Regions from separate parts of the Streptomyces chengmaiensis genome, predicted to be linked through region 2. Evidence: predicted binding sites of a transcription regulator. Region 2 holds the regulator's gene; the other holds the start of a gene.
The links. The regulator HrcA, encoded in region 2, represses chaperone genes, less so after heat shock. The targets are predictions, from matches to a motif close to TTNGCACTCNGNNNNNCNGAGTGCNAA.
Positions count from the first base shown of each region.

Region 1 (7,742 bases), on a different contig from region 2:
CCTGCCGCCGCTGCCGCTGTATCTGCGCCGCCCCGACGCGCAGGTGCCCAGGAACTACAAGGTGGTCACCCCCAAGTGACCGCCCCTGTGCTGCGCGAGATGCGCTGGTGGGACCTGGAACAGGTGCTGGATCTCGAACGGGCGCTGTTCCCCGAGGACGCCTGGTCGCCGGGCATGTTCTGGTCCGAGCTGGCCCATGCGCGCGGTCCGCTGGCCACCCGCCGCTACGTCGTGGCCGAGCGGCCGGCCGACGGACGTGTCGTCGGCTACGCCGGGCTGGGGGCCGCCGGCGGCCTCGGCGACGTGCTGACCATCGCCGTCGCCCCCGAAGCCCAGGGCGGCGGCCTCGGCTCCCGGCTGCTGACCGAACTGCTCCGCCACGCCACCGCCTTCGAGTGCGACCAGGTGCTCCTCGAAGTGCGGGTGGACAACACCAGGGCCCAGAAGCTGTACGAGCGCTTCGGCTTTGAACCCATCGGCTTCCGCCGCGGCTACTACCAGCCCGGCAATGTCGACGCCCTCGTCATGCGCCTGACCGTACAAGGAACTGAGAATCGACAAGATGGCTGACGAACCCCTCGTACTCGGCATCGAGACCTCCTGCGACGAGACCGGCGTCGGCATCGTCCGCGGCACGACGCTGCTCGCCGACGCCGTCGCCTCCAGCGTGGACACCCACGCCCGCTTCGGCGGAGTGGTCCCGGAGATCGCCTCGCGCGCGCACCTGGAGGCGATGGTCCCGACCGTCGAGCGCGCACTGAAGCAGGCGGGCGTCGGCGCCCGGGACCTCGACGGCATCGCCGTGACCGCGGGCCCCGGTCTCGCGGGCGCGCTGCTCGTCGGCGTGTCCGCGGCCAAGGCGTACGCGTACGCGCTGGACAAGCCGCTGTACGGGGTGAACCACCTGGCCTCGCACATCTGCGTCGACCAACTGGAGCACGGCCCGCTGCCCGAGCCGACGATGGCGCTGCTGGTCTCCGGCGGCCACTCCTCGCTGCTGCTCGCGCCGGACATCACCAGCGATGTGCGCCCGATGGGCGCGACGATCGACGACGCGGCGGGCGAGGCCTTCGACAAGATCGCGCGCGTGCTCGACCTGGGCTTCCCGGGCGGTCCGGTGATCGACCGGCTGGCCAGGGAGGGCGACCCCGAGGCGATCGCGTTCCCGCGCGGGCTGAGCGGACCGCGGGACCCCGCGTACGACTTCTCATTCTCCGGCCTGAAGACCGCTGTGGCCCGCTGGATCGAGGCCAGGCGCGCGGCCGGCGAGGAGGTGCCCGTGCGGGATGTCGCCGCGTCCTTCCAGGAGGCGGTGGTCGACGTGCTGACCCGCAAGGCCGTACGCGCATGCAGGGACGAGGGCGTCGACCATCTGATGATCGGCGGCGGCGTCGCGGCCAACTCCCGGCTGCGGGCGCTCGCCGAGGAACGGTGCGAGCGCGCGGGCATCCGGCTGCGCGTGCCCCGGCCCGGGCTGTGCACGGACAACGGCGCGATGGTCGCGGCGCTCGGAGCGGAGATGGTGGCCCGCAACCGGCCGGCCTCCGACTTCGAACTCTCCGCGGACTCCTCGCTTCCCGTGACCGACCCCCATGTGCCGTCACCCGCGCACAATCACCGGCACAGCCATGATCATGTGCATGAGATCAGCAAGGAGAACCTCTACTCGTGAGGCTGGCGCTGATGTGGGAGGCCCGGGCCGTCCAGGGGCGCGGCGCGGAACTGCTGGAGTGGGCCCGGGCGCAGCGCCTCGCGCGCGATCCGCTGCGCCGTGAGACGTTCCGGGCGGCCGGGGACCGGGTGCTGGTCATCACCTGGTGGGAGACGGACGACGGAGGGGCCCAGCCGCCCGAGCTTCCGGAGCCGGACGCGGACCTGATCACCCGTCCGGTGCACCGCTGGCGCTTCGAGTCGGTCGATGCGGCCGGGCCGGAGAACTTCTGAGAAGAATTTCTCCCGGGGTGTCGATCCGGGGCCGTCCCGTTCGACGCATGGGGTGAGAGGCGGGGAACGGCCCCGCCCTCCTGCGACCCGAGGAGTCACCATGCCGCGTTTTCTGTCCATGGTCCGCGTCGACGAGTCCGCCATCCCCGCCGGCGGCCCCAGCCCCGAGATGATGCAGCGCATGGAGGCGCTCCTGGAGGAGATCACCAAGGCCGGGGTCATGCTGGACACCGCCGGGCTCACCCCGTCCTCCCAGGGCGTCCGCCTGAACTGGAAGGACGGCAAGGTGTCCGTCACGGACGGCCCCTTCACCGAGGCGAAGGAGGTCGTCGGCGGCTATGCGATCACCCAGTGCAAGGACATGGCCGAGGCCCTTGAGTGGGGCAGGCGCTTTCTGCAGGTCCACGACGAGGATCTGCCGGTCACCTGCGAGATCCGGCAGATCGCGGAGGACTGACCGTACGATCCGCTGGCCCGCGCGCCGGACGGATGCTCTGATGGGTGTCCGTGACAGCAGCGACCGACACCGTGCCGAGTACCGTCGAGACCGTCTTCCGCATCGAGGCCGCGCGGATCATCGCCGCGGTGGCGCGGATCGTGCGGGACGTCGGCATAGCGGAGGAGCTGGCGCAGGACGCGCTGGTCGCAGCACTGGAGCAGTGGCCGGAGTCGGGTGTCCCGGACAACCCGGGCGCCTGGCTCATGGCCACGGCCAGGCACCGCGCCGTCGACCTCGTACGGCGGCGTGAGACCTATGCGCGCAAGCTCGCGGAGGTGGGGCGAGACCTGGAGACCGCCGCGCCGTGCGAACCGGGCCCGCAGGACGCCGACCCGGACGCCATCGACGACGACGTGCTGCGGCTGGTCTTCACCGCCTGCCACCCCGTGCTGGGCCCGGACGCGCGGATCGCTCTCACACTGCGGCTGCTCGGCGGGCTGACGACCGGCGAGATCGCCCGGGCGTTCCTGGTGCCCGAGGCGACGGTCGCCCAGCGGATCGTGCGGGCCAAGCGGACGCTGGGAAGAGCCGGAGTGCCTTTCGAAGTGCCGTACGGAGAGGACCGCGCCGCGCGTCTGGACTCCGTCCTCGAAGTCATCTACCTCATCTTCAACGAGGGCTACTCGGCCACCGCCGGGGACGACTGGCTTCGTCCCGCGCTGTGCGAGGACGCGCTGCGCCTGGCGCGGGTCCTGGCCGGTCTGATGCCGAAGGAGCCGGAAGTCCACGGCCTGGCCGCCCTGCTGGAGTTCCAGGCCTCACGGCTCCGGGCGCGCACCGGTCCGGACGGCGAGCCGGTGCTGCTCGCCGACCAGAACCGCGCCCGGTGGAACCGGCTGCTGATCCACCGCGGCATCGAGGCGCTCCAGCGGGCGGGGCACGGGCCGTACGGCCCGTACACCCTGCAGGCCGCGATCGCCGCCTGCCATGCGCAGGCGGTGCGCTACGAGGACACCGACTGGGCGGCGATCGCGGCACTGTACGGGCAGTTGGCGCGCCTCGCCCCGTCCCCGGTCGTCGAACTGAACCGCGCCGTCGCCGTCTCGATGTCCGAGGGTCCGGCAGAGGGCCTCGCCCTCGTGGACGCACTCTCCGCGGAACCCGCCCTCAGGGGCTACCACTTGCTGCCGAGCGTCCGCGGCGACCTCCTGGCCCGTCTGGGACGCATCGCGGAGGCCCGCGCGGAGTTCGAGCGCGCAGCCTCGCTCACCGGCAACGAACGCGAGCGGGAGCTGCTGCGGACGAAAGCCGCAGCCCTTCCGTAACCGAGGGCTCCGCCCGCTGTACCCCCGCGCGTCAAGCTCCCCCGGCTACCGCTGGGCGGTACCCCCAGCCGGGGCTGAACTTCAGACCGTCCGGCGATTGAGGCACGGCCGAAGGCCGTACGGGGTCCGGGGCGGAGCCCCCGGTTACGGGCAGGGCTGCAGGGGAGAACCGACCGGCCGGCCCAGCAGCATCGTCGGGGCCCCCGCCACCCTCGTCAGGAACACCGTCACCGCGTGCGGGCCGCTGCCCAGCGCGGACTTCACCTTGCGGCGCAGTTCCTCCGGCTCCACCGCCGAGCCGCGCTTCTTCACCGTCAGCACCCCGGTCCCGCGCTCGCGCAGAAGCGCCTTGAGGCGCTTGACGTTGAAGGGGAGTTCGTCGGTGATCTCATAGGCCGTCGCATACGGCGTGGGGCGGAGCTCGTCGGCGGTGATGTACGCGATCGTCTCGTCGATCAGCCCGCCGTCGAGTTCCTCGGCCGCCTCGGCGACCAGATGTGCGCGGATGACCGCGCCGTCGGGCTCGTACAGATAGCGGCCCACCTTCCGTACGGGCGGATCGGGCAGGCCCCGGCCGGTCAGGGAGCGGGGGCCGGGCAGCAGGGTCGCCGTCACCGTGCCCGGGCGGGTGCCGAACCAGAGCACGGCCTCTTTGACCTCGCCGCCGTCGGAGATCCACTCGGCTTCGGCGTCCTCGGGGACCGCCTCGTGGGGGATGCCCGGAGCGACCTTCAGGGCGGCGTGCGGGCGGGTGCGTGCCGCGCCGACCGCCCAGGACAGCGGCGGGGAGTAGGCCTCCGGGTCAAAGATCCGCCCGCCGCCCGCACCGGGGCCGCGCCCGCCGCCTGCACCGGGGCCGCCGCGGGCCGCCGACCCCGCTCCGCCGCGCCGCGCGGGGTCGACGAAGACGGCGTCGTACGCCGAGACGTCGACCTCCGTCACATCCGCGCAGCGGACCTCGATCAGGCCCGCGAGACCCAGGGTCTCGGCGTTGGCCCGCACGACCTCGGCGGTCAACGGGTCCCGGTCCACGGCGAGGACGCGGATGCCCGCGCGGGCGAACGCGATCGCGTCTCCGCCGATGCCGCTGCACAGATCGGCGACGCTGCGTACGCCGAGAGCGGCGAGGCGGCCTGCGCGGTAGGCGGCGACGGAGCGGCGGGTCGCCTGCTCGACGCCGTTCGGGGTGAAGAACATCCGCTGGGCGTCGTCCGCGCCGAACTTCGCGGCGGCCCGCTGCCGCAGCCGCGCCTGCCCCAGGGCGGCGGAGACGAGCTCCGCCGGGTGGTCGCGACGCAGCCGGGTGGCGACGGCCAGCTCCTGCGCCGGGTCGTAGGAGGCCAGGCCCGCCAGCAGCGCCGCGCCCTCCTCGGTGCGCAGCGCGGCGAAGGAGACGAGGGGGTCGGAGGAGGCCGAGGAGGCTGAGGAGGCCGAGGGGGCGGAAGAGCCTGAGGCGTCGGAAGCGGGCGGGGCGGCGGGGTCAGGGGCGTTCACCGGGACATTGTCGGCCAGGCGGGGGATGGTCCGCTCGCGGCGGCGGCGCCGACGGGGTGTCGCGCCGGGTGCGGCGCGCCGTGCTGTCAGGATGCGACGCCATGCAGCTTGTCAGACAAAAGGTAAGCATTAGGTCATATCGACAAGGGGGGAGGGCGTCGCGGCCCGGCGCGGCGCTCGTCGTCCTGCTGGCCGCCGCCCTCGGCTCCGGCTGCGGGGTCGCAGACGGCGACGCTTCCCGGCCCGCCGCCGGCCAGGACGCGCGGCAGGGTGCGGCCGGCGCCCTCACCGCGTATGTCGAGCGGGTGAAGAAGGAGCACGCCGCCCGCGTCGCCGCGGCCCGCAGGTGGGGCCTGAAGCAGACGCCGCTCACCGCGCCTTCGCCCCCCGCGGCCAAGCCGGAGATCGCCACGCGCAAAGGGTTCGAGGTCGCGGGCGGGGCCTCGCTGCCGCCGGTCTTCACCACGGTGCCGGTGAAGGAGAAGGTCGTCTTCCTGACCATCGACGACGGCATGGAGAAGGACCCGGATCTGCTGCGGATGATGTCCGAGCTGCGGATCCCGTACAGTGCCTTCCTCAGCGACTACCTGATCGAGGACGACTACGGCTACTTCAAGCGGATGCAGGACCGCGGGGTCGCCCTGCACAACCACACGCTGAACCACCGCTATCTGCCCGCCCTGTCGTACGCCGAGCAGAAGGGGGAGATCTGCGGTCAGCAGGACAAGCTGGAGAAGCGCTATGGCACCCGGCCCCGGCTGTTCCGGCCGCCGTACGGCAACTACAACAAGGACACGCTGCGCGCCGCCCAGTCGTGCGGGATCAAGGCGGTGCCCCTCTGGGCGGCAGAAGGGTTCCCCGACCGGATGGAGTGGCGGGAGTGGGACCGGGATCTGCACCCGGGCGACATCATCCTCACGCACTTCCGGGGTCGGGGGGATTGGAAGGGAACGATGCCGGACATGATCCGTCGGGTGATGAACACGGTGACGGCGAAGGGCTACGCCGTCGCCAGGCTGGAGGACTACCTCTGAGCCGCCTGCGGGTGCCTCTGAGCCTGCGCCTGCGCCCGGTCAGAGCAGTGGGAACGCCGCCGGGTGCCGCTGCCCGGCGGGCCGGACGGCCGACGGCCTTCGGACACCGCACGGCCGAAACGGGTGCTCTACTGGCACTCCGCTTGACCGAGTGCTAATCGCGGTCATAGTCTCGGCTCTGGCACTCCCCACAGGAGAGTGCCAGACACAGCGACAGGCAGGTCCGGCACCCGCGACGACGGATCCACCTGGTCGCCACCTCAGATCAGTTAACCCCGTGAGATCTCCGAAGGGGGAGGTCGGATCGTGACGACCACCAGCTCCAAGGTTGCCATCAAGCCGCTCGAGGACCGTATCGTGGTCCAGCCGCTCGACGCCGAGCAGACCACGGCCTCTGGCCTGGTCATCCCGGACACTGCCAAGGAGAAGCCCCAGGAGGGCGCTGTCCTGGCCGTGGGCCCGGGCCGTTTCGAGAACGGCGAGCGCCTGCCGCTCGACGTCAAGGTCGGCGACGTCGTGCTCTACAGCAAGTACGGCGGCACCGAGGTGAAGTACAACGGCGACGAGTACCTCGTCCTCTCTGCTCGCGACGTGCTCGCGATCATCGAGAAGTAATTCACCCGGCAGTGCCGTGATCTGCGCCCCTGGCCCCCCGCGTACGTATGTAAGCCGGGCGCCGGGGGCGCAGTTCCATTGAGAGGACTGAGAAGCTCCCATGGCGAAGATCCTGAAGTTCGACGAGGACGCGCGTCGCGCGCTTGAGCGCGGTGTCAACCAGCTCGCCGACACCGTGAAGGTGACCATCGGCCCCCGCGGCCGCAACGTCGTCATCGACAAGAAGTTCGGCGCGCCCACCATCACCAACGACGGCGTGACCATCGCCCGTGAGGTGGAGGTCGAGGACGCTTACGAGAACCTCGGCGCGCAGCTCGTCAAGGAGGTGGCGACCAAGACCAACGACATCGCGGGCGACGGCACCACCACCGCCACCGTGCTGGCCCAGGCGCTGGTCCGCGAGGGTCTGCGCAACGTGGCCGCCGGCGCCTCCCCGGCCGCGCTGAAGCGGGGCATCGACGCCGCCGTCAAGGCCGTCTCCGACGAGCTGATCGCCACCGCGCGCCCGATCGAGGAGAAGACCGACATCGCCGCGGTCGCCGCGCTCTCCGCGCAGGACCAGCAGGTCGGCGAGCTGATCGCCGAGGCGATGGACAAGGTCGGCAAGGACGGTGTGATCACCGTCGAGGAGTCCAACACCTTCGGTCTGGAGCTGGACTTCACCGAGGGCATGGCCTTCGACAAGGGCTACCTCTCCCCGTACATGGTCACCGACCAGGAGCGTATGGAGGCCGTCCTCGACGACCCGTACATCCTGATCCACCAGGGCAAGATCTCGGCGATCCAGGACCTGCTGCCGCTGCTTGAGAAGATCATCCAGGCAGGCGCGAGCAAGCCGCTGCTGATCATCGCCGAGGACGTGGAGGGCGAGGCCCTGTCCACCCTCGTCGT
Region 1 is NZ_JARWBG010000011.1:73,178-80,919, reverse strand. Features, by position in the region: gene tsaB (tRNA (adenosine(37)-N6)-threonylcarbamoyltransferase complex dimerization subunit type 1 TsaB) at 1-79, shown strand, start outside; gene rimI (ribosomal protein S18-alanine N-acetyltransferase) at 100-570, shown strand; gene tsaD (tRNA (adenosine(37)-N6)-threonylcarbamoyltransferase complex transferase subunit TsaD) at 563-1,672, shown strand; gene QCN29_RS12090 (hypothetical protein) at 1,684-1,944, shown strand; gene QCN29_RS12085 (YciI family protein) at 2,045-2,401, shown strand; gene QCN29_RS12080 (RNA polymerase sigma factor) at 2,446-3,708, shown strand; gene QCN29_RS12075 (class I SAM-dependent methyltransferase) at 3,853-5,088, opposite strand; gene QCN29_RS12070 (polysaccharide deacetylase family protein) at 5,304-6,236, shown strand; gene groES (co-chaperone GroES) at 6,543-6,851, shown strand; gene groL (chaperonin GroEL) at 6,952-7,742, shown strand, end outside.
Region 1: a site for HrcA is predicted at 6,368-6,394, ahead of groES (co-chaperone GroES). Genes of this name have one in related genera too.

Region 2 (7,742 bases):
AGTCGAAGGTCGGCGACACGATCACCCAGCAGACCAAGGGCGCCGAGGAGCCGCTGGGCGGCTACAAGGACCCCAAGCCCATGGTGTTCTCCGGCCTGTATCCGCTGGACGGCTCCGACTACCCGGAGCTGCGCGAGGCCCTCGACAAGCTCCAGCTCAACGACGCTGCCCTGGTCTACGAGCCCGAGACCTCCGCCGCCCTGGGCTTCGGCTTCCGCGTGGGCTTCCTGGGCCTGCTGCACCTGGACGTGATCCGCGAGCGCCTGGAGCGCGAGTTCGGGCTCGACCTGATCGCCACCGCGCCCAACGTGGTCTACCGCGTGGTGATGGAGGACGGGACGGAGCACACGGTCACCAACCCGAGCGAGTTCCCCGAGGGGAAGATCGCCGAGGTTCATGAGCCGGTCGTGCGGGCCACCATCCTCGCCCCCAGCGAGTTCATCGGCTCGATCATGGAGCTCTGCCAGGGCCGCCGCGGCACTCTGCTGGGCATGGACTACCTCTCCGAGGACCGGGTGGAGATCCGCTACACCCTCCCCCTCGCCGAGATCGTCTTCGACTTCTTCGACCAGCTGAAGTCCAAGACGCGCGGCTACGCCTCCCTCGACTACGAGCCCACCGGCGAGCAGGCGTCCAGCCTGGTCAAGGTGGACATCCTGCTGCACGGCGACAAGGTCGACGCGTTCTCCGCGATCACCCACAAGGATCATGCGTACGCATACGGCGTACGGCTGGTCGCCAAGCTCAAGGAGCTGATCCCCCGGCAGGCGTTCGAGGTGCCGGTCCAGGCGGCCATCGGCTCGCGCGTGATCGCCCGCGAGACCATCCGAGCCATCCGCAAGGACGTCCTCGCCAAGTGCTACGGCGGTGACATCTCCCGTAAGCGGAAGCTGCTGGAGAAGCAGAAGGAAGGCAAGAAGCGGATGAAGATGGTCGGCAGCGTGGAGGTCCCGCAGGAGGCCTTCATCGCCGTCCTCTCCAGCGACGAAGGCGCCAAGGGCAAGAAGTAGGGCGAGAAGCAGGGCGAGAAGCAGAAGCAAGGGCAGAAGCAAGGGCAGAGGCAGGGCGCGAAGCGGGGGACGAGGAAGCGGCGTGAGAGGATCCGCCCCGGCCGGACGGCCGGGGCGGATGCATTTTCGCGCCGTGTTCGCGCCGTGTTCGTTATCAAGCGGCAGTGCGAAGAGACTTACGTGCCGGACCCGTCCGCTCTACTCTGATCACGGCTCGATGGTTACTCGCCAGTTAAAGAGGCCCGGGAAGGCCAGGCTCGGAGGACGACGTCGTGAGCGAAAACCAGACTCTGATCGAGAACCGACCGCCCTCCGTGGCGATGCTCTTCACCGAGCGAGTGGCGGCCACGCCGGACGGCGAGGCATACCGCTATCCGGTGCCCCCCGCCTCCGGTCAGGGCCCCGACGACTGGAAGTCGTTGAGCTGGCGGCAGGCCGCCGACCGCGTCGACGCCATCGCCGCAGGCCTTGTCGACCTGGGGCTGCGCCCCGAGGAGCGGGTGGCCCTCGCCTCCTCCACCCGTGTCGAGTGGATTCTCGCCGACCTGGGCGTGATGTGCGCGGGTGGGGCCACCACGACCGTCTACCCGTCGACCAACGCCGAGGAGTCCGCGTACATCCTGGCCGACTCCGAGAGCCGGATGCTGATCGCCGAGGACGCCTCACAGCTGGCCAAGGCGCGGGAGAAGCGTGCCGAGCTGCCGGGCCTCAGCCATGTCGTGGTCATCGACACCGAGGGGGTGGAGGCCGACCCCGCGGACCCGGACGGCTGGGTGCTCTCCCTCGCCGAGCTGGAGGCGCGGGGCGCACAGCACCTCGAGAAGCACCCGGACGCGGTCAAGGAGCGCATCAAGGCGATCACCGCTGATCAGCTTGCGACCCTGATCTACACCTCGGGCACCACGGGCCGGCCCAAGGGCGTCCGGCTGCCCCATGACAACTGGTCGTACATGGCCAAGGCCATGGCCGCCACCGGACTGATCTTCAAGGACGATGTTCAGTACCTGTGGCTGCCGCTCGCCCATGTCTTCGGCAAGGTGCTCACCTCCGGGCAGATCGAGGTCGGCCATGTCACCGCCGTCGACGGCCGCGTCGACAAGATCATCGAGAATCTGCCGGTCGTGCAGCCCACCTATATGGCGGCCGTTCCGCGGATCTTCGAAAAGGTCTACAACGGCGTCGCCGCCAAGGCGCGCGCCGCCGGCGGGGCCAAGTACAAGATCTTCCAGTGGGCGGCCGGCGTCGCCCGCGAGTACGCCAAGGCCGCACAGGACAGCTACCGCCGCACCGGCAAGGCATCCGCCCCCTTCGGGCTGAGCGCCAAGCACAAGATCGCCGACGTGCTGGTCTACGGCAAGCTCCGCGAGGCCTTCGGCGGCCGGCTGCGCGCCGCCATCTCCGGCTCCGCGGCCCTCTCACCCGACATCGGCTACTTCTTCTCCGGCGCGGGCATCCACATCCTCGAGGGCTACGGCCTCACCGAGTCCAGCGCCGCCAGCTTCGTCAACCCCGGCGAGGCCTACCGCACCGGCACCGTGGGCAAGCCGCTGCCCGGCTGCGAGGTGCGCATCGCGGACGACGGCGAGATCCTGCTCCGCGGCCCCGGAATCATGGAGGGCTACCACGGACTGTCCGACAAGACCGCCGAGGTCCTCGAGTCGGACGGCTGGCTGCACACCGGCGACATCGGGGAGCTGTCCGCCGACGGCTATCTGCGGATCACCGACCGGAAGAAGGACCTGATCAAGACGTCCGGCGGCAAGTATGTGGCGCCCGCCGAGATCGAGGGCCAGTTCAAGGCGGTCTGCCCGTTCGTCTCCAACATTCTGGTGCACGGCGCGGACCGGAACTTCTGCACCGCGTTGATCGCCCTCGACGAGGCGACCATCCTCGGCTGGGCCGAGGAGCACGGCCTGGGCGGCAAGTCCTACGCCGAGGTCGTCGCCTCCAAGGAGGTGGAGCAGCTCGTCGACGGCTATGTGCAGCGCCTCAACGAAGGCCTTCAGCGCTGGCAGACGATCAAGAAGTTCCGGCTGCTGCCGCGCGACCTGGACATCGAGCACGGCGAGCTGACGCCCAGCCTCAAGCTCAAGCGGCCCGTCGTCGAGCGTGAGTACAAGGACCTCATCGAGGAGATGTACGACGGCGCCCGCGAGGCCTGAGGCCGCCGTCGGGCTCGGACGCGTCGCACACGGCCCGGCGCGCGACGTCCGAGTCCGACGCCCGGCCCCGACGCCTGCGCGCGACGCCCGGCAGGGGTTCGCCGCCGGTGACGGACAATGGAGGGCATGCCTTCCGTACTGCCCGACGGCGAGCCCGTGCCGGAGGACGGCTCCCTGCCCGCGTCCGCGCTCGACGCGTCAGCCGACCGTCCGCTCGCCTTCTATCTCCATGTGCCGTACTGCGCCACCCGGTGCGGCTACTGCGACTTCAACACCTACACCGCCACCGAGCTGCGCGGCAGCGGCGGCGTGCTCGCCTCCCGCGACAACTACGCCGCCACGCTCGCCGACGAGGTCCGGCTCGCCCGCAAGGTCCTCGGCGACGACCCGCGGCCCGTGCGGACCGTCTTCGTCGGCGGCGGCACCCCGACGCTGCTCGCCGCTGGCGACCTGGTGGCCATGCTCGGCGCGGTACGGGACGAGTTCGGGCTCGCCGACGACGCGGAGGTCACCACGGAGGCCAACCCGGAGTCCGTGGATCCGGCCTATCTGGCGGAGCTGCGGGAAGGCGGCTTCAACCGGATCTCCTTCGGCATGCAGAGCGCCCGGCGGCATGTGCTGAAGATCCTCGACCGTACGCACACCCCGGGACGTCCCGAGGCCTGCGTGGCCGAGGCCCGGGCCGCCGGCTTCGACCATGTGAACCTCGACCTGATCTACGGCACGCCGGGGGAGAGCGACGACGACTGGCGGGCCTCGCTCGACGCCTCCGTCGGCGCGGGCCCCGACCATGTGTCGGCATACGCGCTGATCGTCGAGGAGGGCACCCAGCTCGCCCGCCGCATCCGGCGCGGCGAGGTCCCGATGACCGACGACGACGTGCACGCGGACCGTTATCTGATCGCCGAGGAGACCCTGTCCGCGGCCGGCTTCGAGTGGTACGAGGTGTCGAACTGGACCGCCTCACAGGCGGGCCGCTGCCTGCACAACGAGCTCTACTGGCGCGGCGCGGACTGGTGGGGCGCGGGCCCCGGCGCACACAGCCATGTGGGCGGTGTCCGGTGGTGGAACGTGAAGCACCCGGGCGCGTACGCGGCCGCCCTGGCGCAGGGTCGTTCCCCGGGCGCGGGCCGCGAGCTCCTGTCGGCGGAGGACCGCCGGGTGGAGCGGGTGCTGCTGGAGCTGCGGCTGCGGGAGGGCGTGCCGCTGGAGTTGCTGCGGAAGGCGGGCCTGGAGGCGTCCGGACGGGCCCTGTCCGAGGGGCTCCTCGAACCCGGGCCGTATGAGGCGGGGCGGGCGGCGCTGACGCTGCGGGGGCGGCTGCTCGCGGACGCGGTGGTGAGGGACCTGGTGGACTGAGGGCCCAGGCCCCCCAGGGCCCCCGCAACGGGCCGGACGCTCACGCCGTCACATGGTCGATGAGCCGCTCCACAGCGCCCAGCAGCGCCGGCTCCAGGTCCTTGTAGGAGTGCACGGAGCCCAGGATGCGCTGCCAGGCCGCGCCCGTGTCGAGGGGCCAGCCCAGAGCCCGGCAGACGCCGGTCTTCCAGTCCTCGCCGCGCGGGACGGCCGGCCAGGCGGGGATGCCCAGCGAGGAGGGCTTCACGGCCTGCCAGACGTCGACGTACGGGTGCCCCACCACGAGCACGTCGCCGTCGCCGGCGCCCGTGACCCGGGCCGCGATGCGGGACTCCTTCGAACCCGGGACCAGGTGGTCGACCAGGACGCCCAGGCGGGCGTCCGGCCCCGGTGCGAAGTCCGCGACGACCGCCTGGAGGTCGTCGACGCCCTCCAGGTACTCCACGACGACGCCCTCGATGCGCAGATCGTCGCCCCACACCTTCTCGACCAGCTCCGCGTCATGGCGGCCCTCCACATAGATGCGCCCGGCGCGGGCGACGCGGGCCCGTGCGCCCGGGACCGCGAGGGAGCCGGAGGCGGTGCGTGCGGGGCGCGACGGGGCGGGGGAGGATGGGCGGACCAGGGTGACGACCCTGCCCTCCAGCAGGAAGCCGCGTGGGGCGAGCGGGAAGGCCCGGTGCTTGCCGAAGCGGTCCTCCAGGGTGACCGTTCCCGCCTCGCAGCGGATCACCGCGCCGCAGAAGCCCGTGGCGACCTCCTCCACCACCAGATCCGGCTCCGCGGGCACCTCGGGCGCCGGGGCGGACTTCTTCCAGGGGGCTGTCAGGTCGGCGCTGTAGTGTCGCGGTCGCATGGAGGGCCATTCTGCCGGGGGTCCGGGGGCCGTCGCCCGGGGGATGCGGCCAAGGGGGCGTCAGGTCCGGGCCGCAGCCGCGCACTCGGCCGACGCTACGACACGCCGAAGCGTGTCGCCAGCACATCGCGCTGACGCCGTACGAACGCGGCGTCGACCACCGCCCCGTGCCCCGGCACATACATCGCGTCGTCCCCGCCCAGGGCCAGCAGCCGGTCCAGGGCGGCGGGCCAGCGTGAGGCGATGGCGTCCGGGCCGGCCTGGGGCTCGCCCGACTCCTCGACGAGATCGCCGCAGAACACCACCTCGGGGTCGCCTGGCGCCAGCAGCGCCAGATCGTGCCCGGTGTGGCCGGGCCCCACATTGGCCAGCAGCACCTGCCGGCCGCCGAGGTCCAGCGTCTGCTCGCCGAACACCCCGTGCTGGGGAAGCACCATCAGGTCGACGGACTCGCCCGCCTCGGCCGCGTCCAGCCCCTCCCGCACCGCGTCCGCGCGGATCGCGTCCCGCTCCCGCCGCATCAGGGCGTCGACGCCGACCGCCCCGTACACATGGGCGCCGGAGAAGGCCGATGTGCCCAGCACATGGTCGAAGTGCGGATGGCTCAGTGCGATATGCGTCACTCGACGCCCGCCCGTCAGGGTCTCGACCTGGGCCCGGATCGCGGCCCCCTCACGCAGCGTGGACCCCGTGTCGAACAGCAGAACGGCGTCCCCGCCGGCCACCAGCCCCACGGTCGCGTCCCATACCGGAAGCCGCCGTCGGCCCACCCCGTCGGCCAACCGCTCCCAGCCGAAGTCTTCCCAACTGACGTCCATACGGCGACGCTACTGGCAACGACCTGGGACGGCTCGCGGTAGCGTGGTCGGCCGCCCTTGCTAGGGGCGCACCCCACGGCCGTACACTGGCTCGGGGAAAGGCTGGCACTCGGATGCAGTGAGTGCCAGGCGAGGAACCGAGAGAGACCACAGCTGGAGGTGTGCGCAGTGCTCAGTGAACGCAGACTCGAAGTGCTGCGCGCGATCGTCCAGGACTATGTCGGCACGGAGGAGCCCGTCGGGTCCAAGGCGCTCACCGAGCGTCACCGGCTCGGCGTCTCGCCCGCGACCGTCCGCAATGACATGGCGGTGCTGGAGGAGGAGGGCTTCATCGCCCAGCCGCACACCAGCGCCGGGCGGATCCCGACAGACAAGGGCTACCGGCTGTTCGTGGACAGGTTGGCGGGCGTCAAGCCGCTGTCCTCCCCCGAGCGCCGGGCGATTCAGAACTTCCTGGACGGGGCCGTCGACCTCGACGACATCGTCGGGCGCACGGTGCGGCTGCTGGCGCAGCTGACCCGCCAGGTCGCCGTCGTCCAGTACCCCTCGCTGACCCGTTCCACGGTCCGGCATGTGGAACTGCTCTCCCTTGCTCCCGCCCGGCTGATGCTCGTGCTGATCACGGACACCGGGCGGGTCGAACAGCGTATGGTCGACTGCCCCGCGCCGTTCGGCGAGACCTCGCTCGCGGACCTTCGGGCCCGGCTCAACGCCCGTGTCGTGGGCCGGCGCTTCACGGATGTGCCGCAGCTGGTGCAGGACCTCCCCGACTCGTTCGAAACGGAGGACCGGGCCACCGTCTCCACGGTGCTCGCGACCCTGCTGGAGACCCTGGTCGAGGAGACCGAGGAGCGGCTGATGATCGGCGGCACCGCCAATCTGACCCGCTTCGTGCATGACTTCCCGCTGACCATCCGGCCGGTGCTGGAGGCGCTTGAGGAGCAGGTCGTGCTCCTCAAACTGTTCGGCGAGGCCAAGGACTCCGGCGTGACCGTGCGGATCGGCCATGAGAACGAGCACGAGGGGCTCAGTTCCACGTCCGTGGTCGCGGTCGGCTACGGTTCGGGCGACGAGGCAGTTGCCAAACTCGGCGTGGTCGGACCGACCCGCATGGACTACCCCGGAACGATGGGAGCGGTACGCGCAGTGGCACGTTACGTCGGACAGATCCTGGCGGAGTCGTAAGTGGCCACGGACTACTACGCCGTACTCGGCGTGCGTCGCGACGCATCGCAGGACGAGATCAAGAAGGCCTTTCGCCGCCTCGCGCGCGAACTCCACCCGGATGTGAATCCGGACCCGAAGACGCAGGAGCGCTTCAAGGAGATCAACGCGGCGTACGAGGTGCTGTCGGACCCGCAGAAGAAGCAGGTCTACGACCTCGGCGGCGACCCGCTGTCCCAGGCGGGCGGCGGTGGCGGCGCGGGCGCCGGCTTCGGCGCGGGCGGGTTCGGGAACTTCTCGGACATCATGGACGCCTTCTTCGGCACCGCGTCGCAGCGCGGGCCGCGCTCGCGCACCCGGCGCGGGCAGGACG
Region 2 is NZ_JARWBG010000025.1:40,732-48,473, forward strand. Features, by position in the region: gene lepA (translation elongation factor 4) at 1-1,010, shown strand, start outside; gene QCN29_RS21265 (AMP-dependent synthetase/ligase) at 1,283-3,172, shown strand; gene hemW (radical SAM family heme chaperone HemW) at 3,299-4,531, shown strand; gene QCN29_RS21275 (DUF3097 domain-containing protein) at 4,572-5,387, opposite strand; gene QCN29_RS21280 (MBL fold metallo-hydrolase) at 5,483-6,205, opposite strand; gene hrcA (heat-inducible transcriptional repressor HrcA) at 6,374-7,390, shown strand; gene dnaJ (molecular chaperone DnaJ) at 7,391-7,742, shown strand, end outside.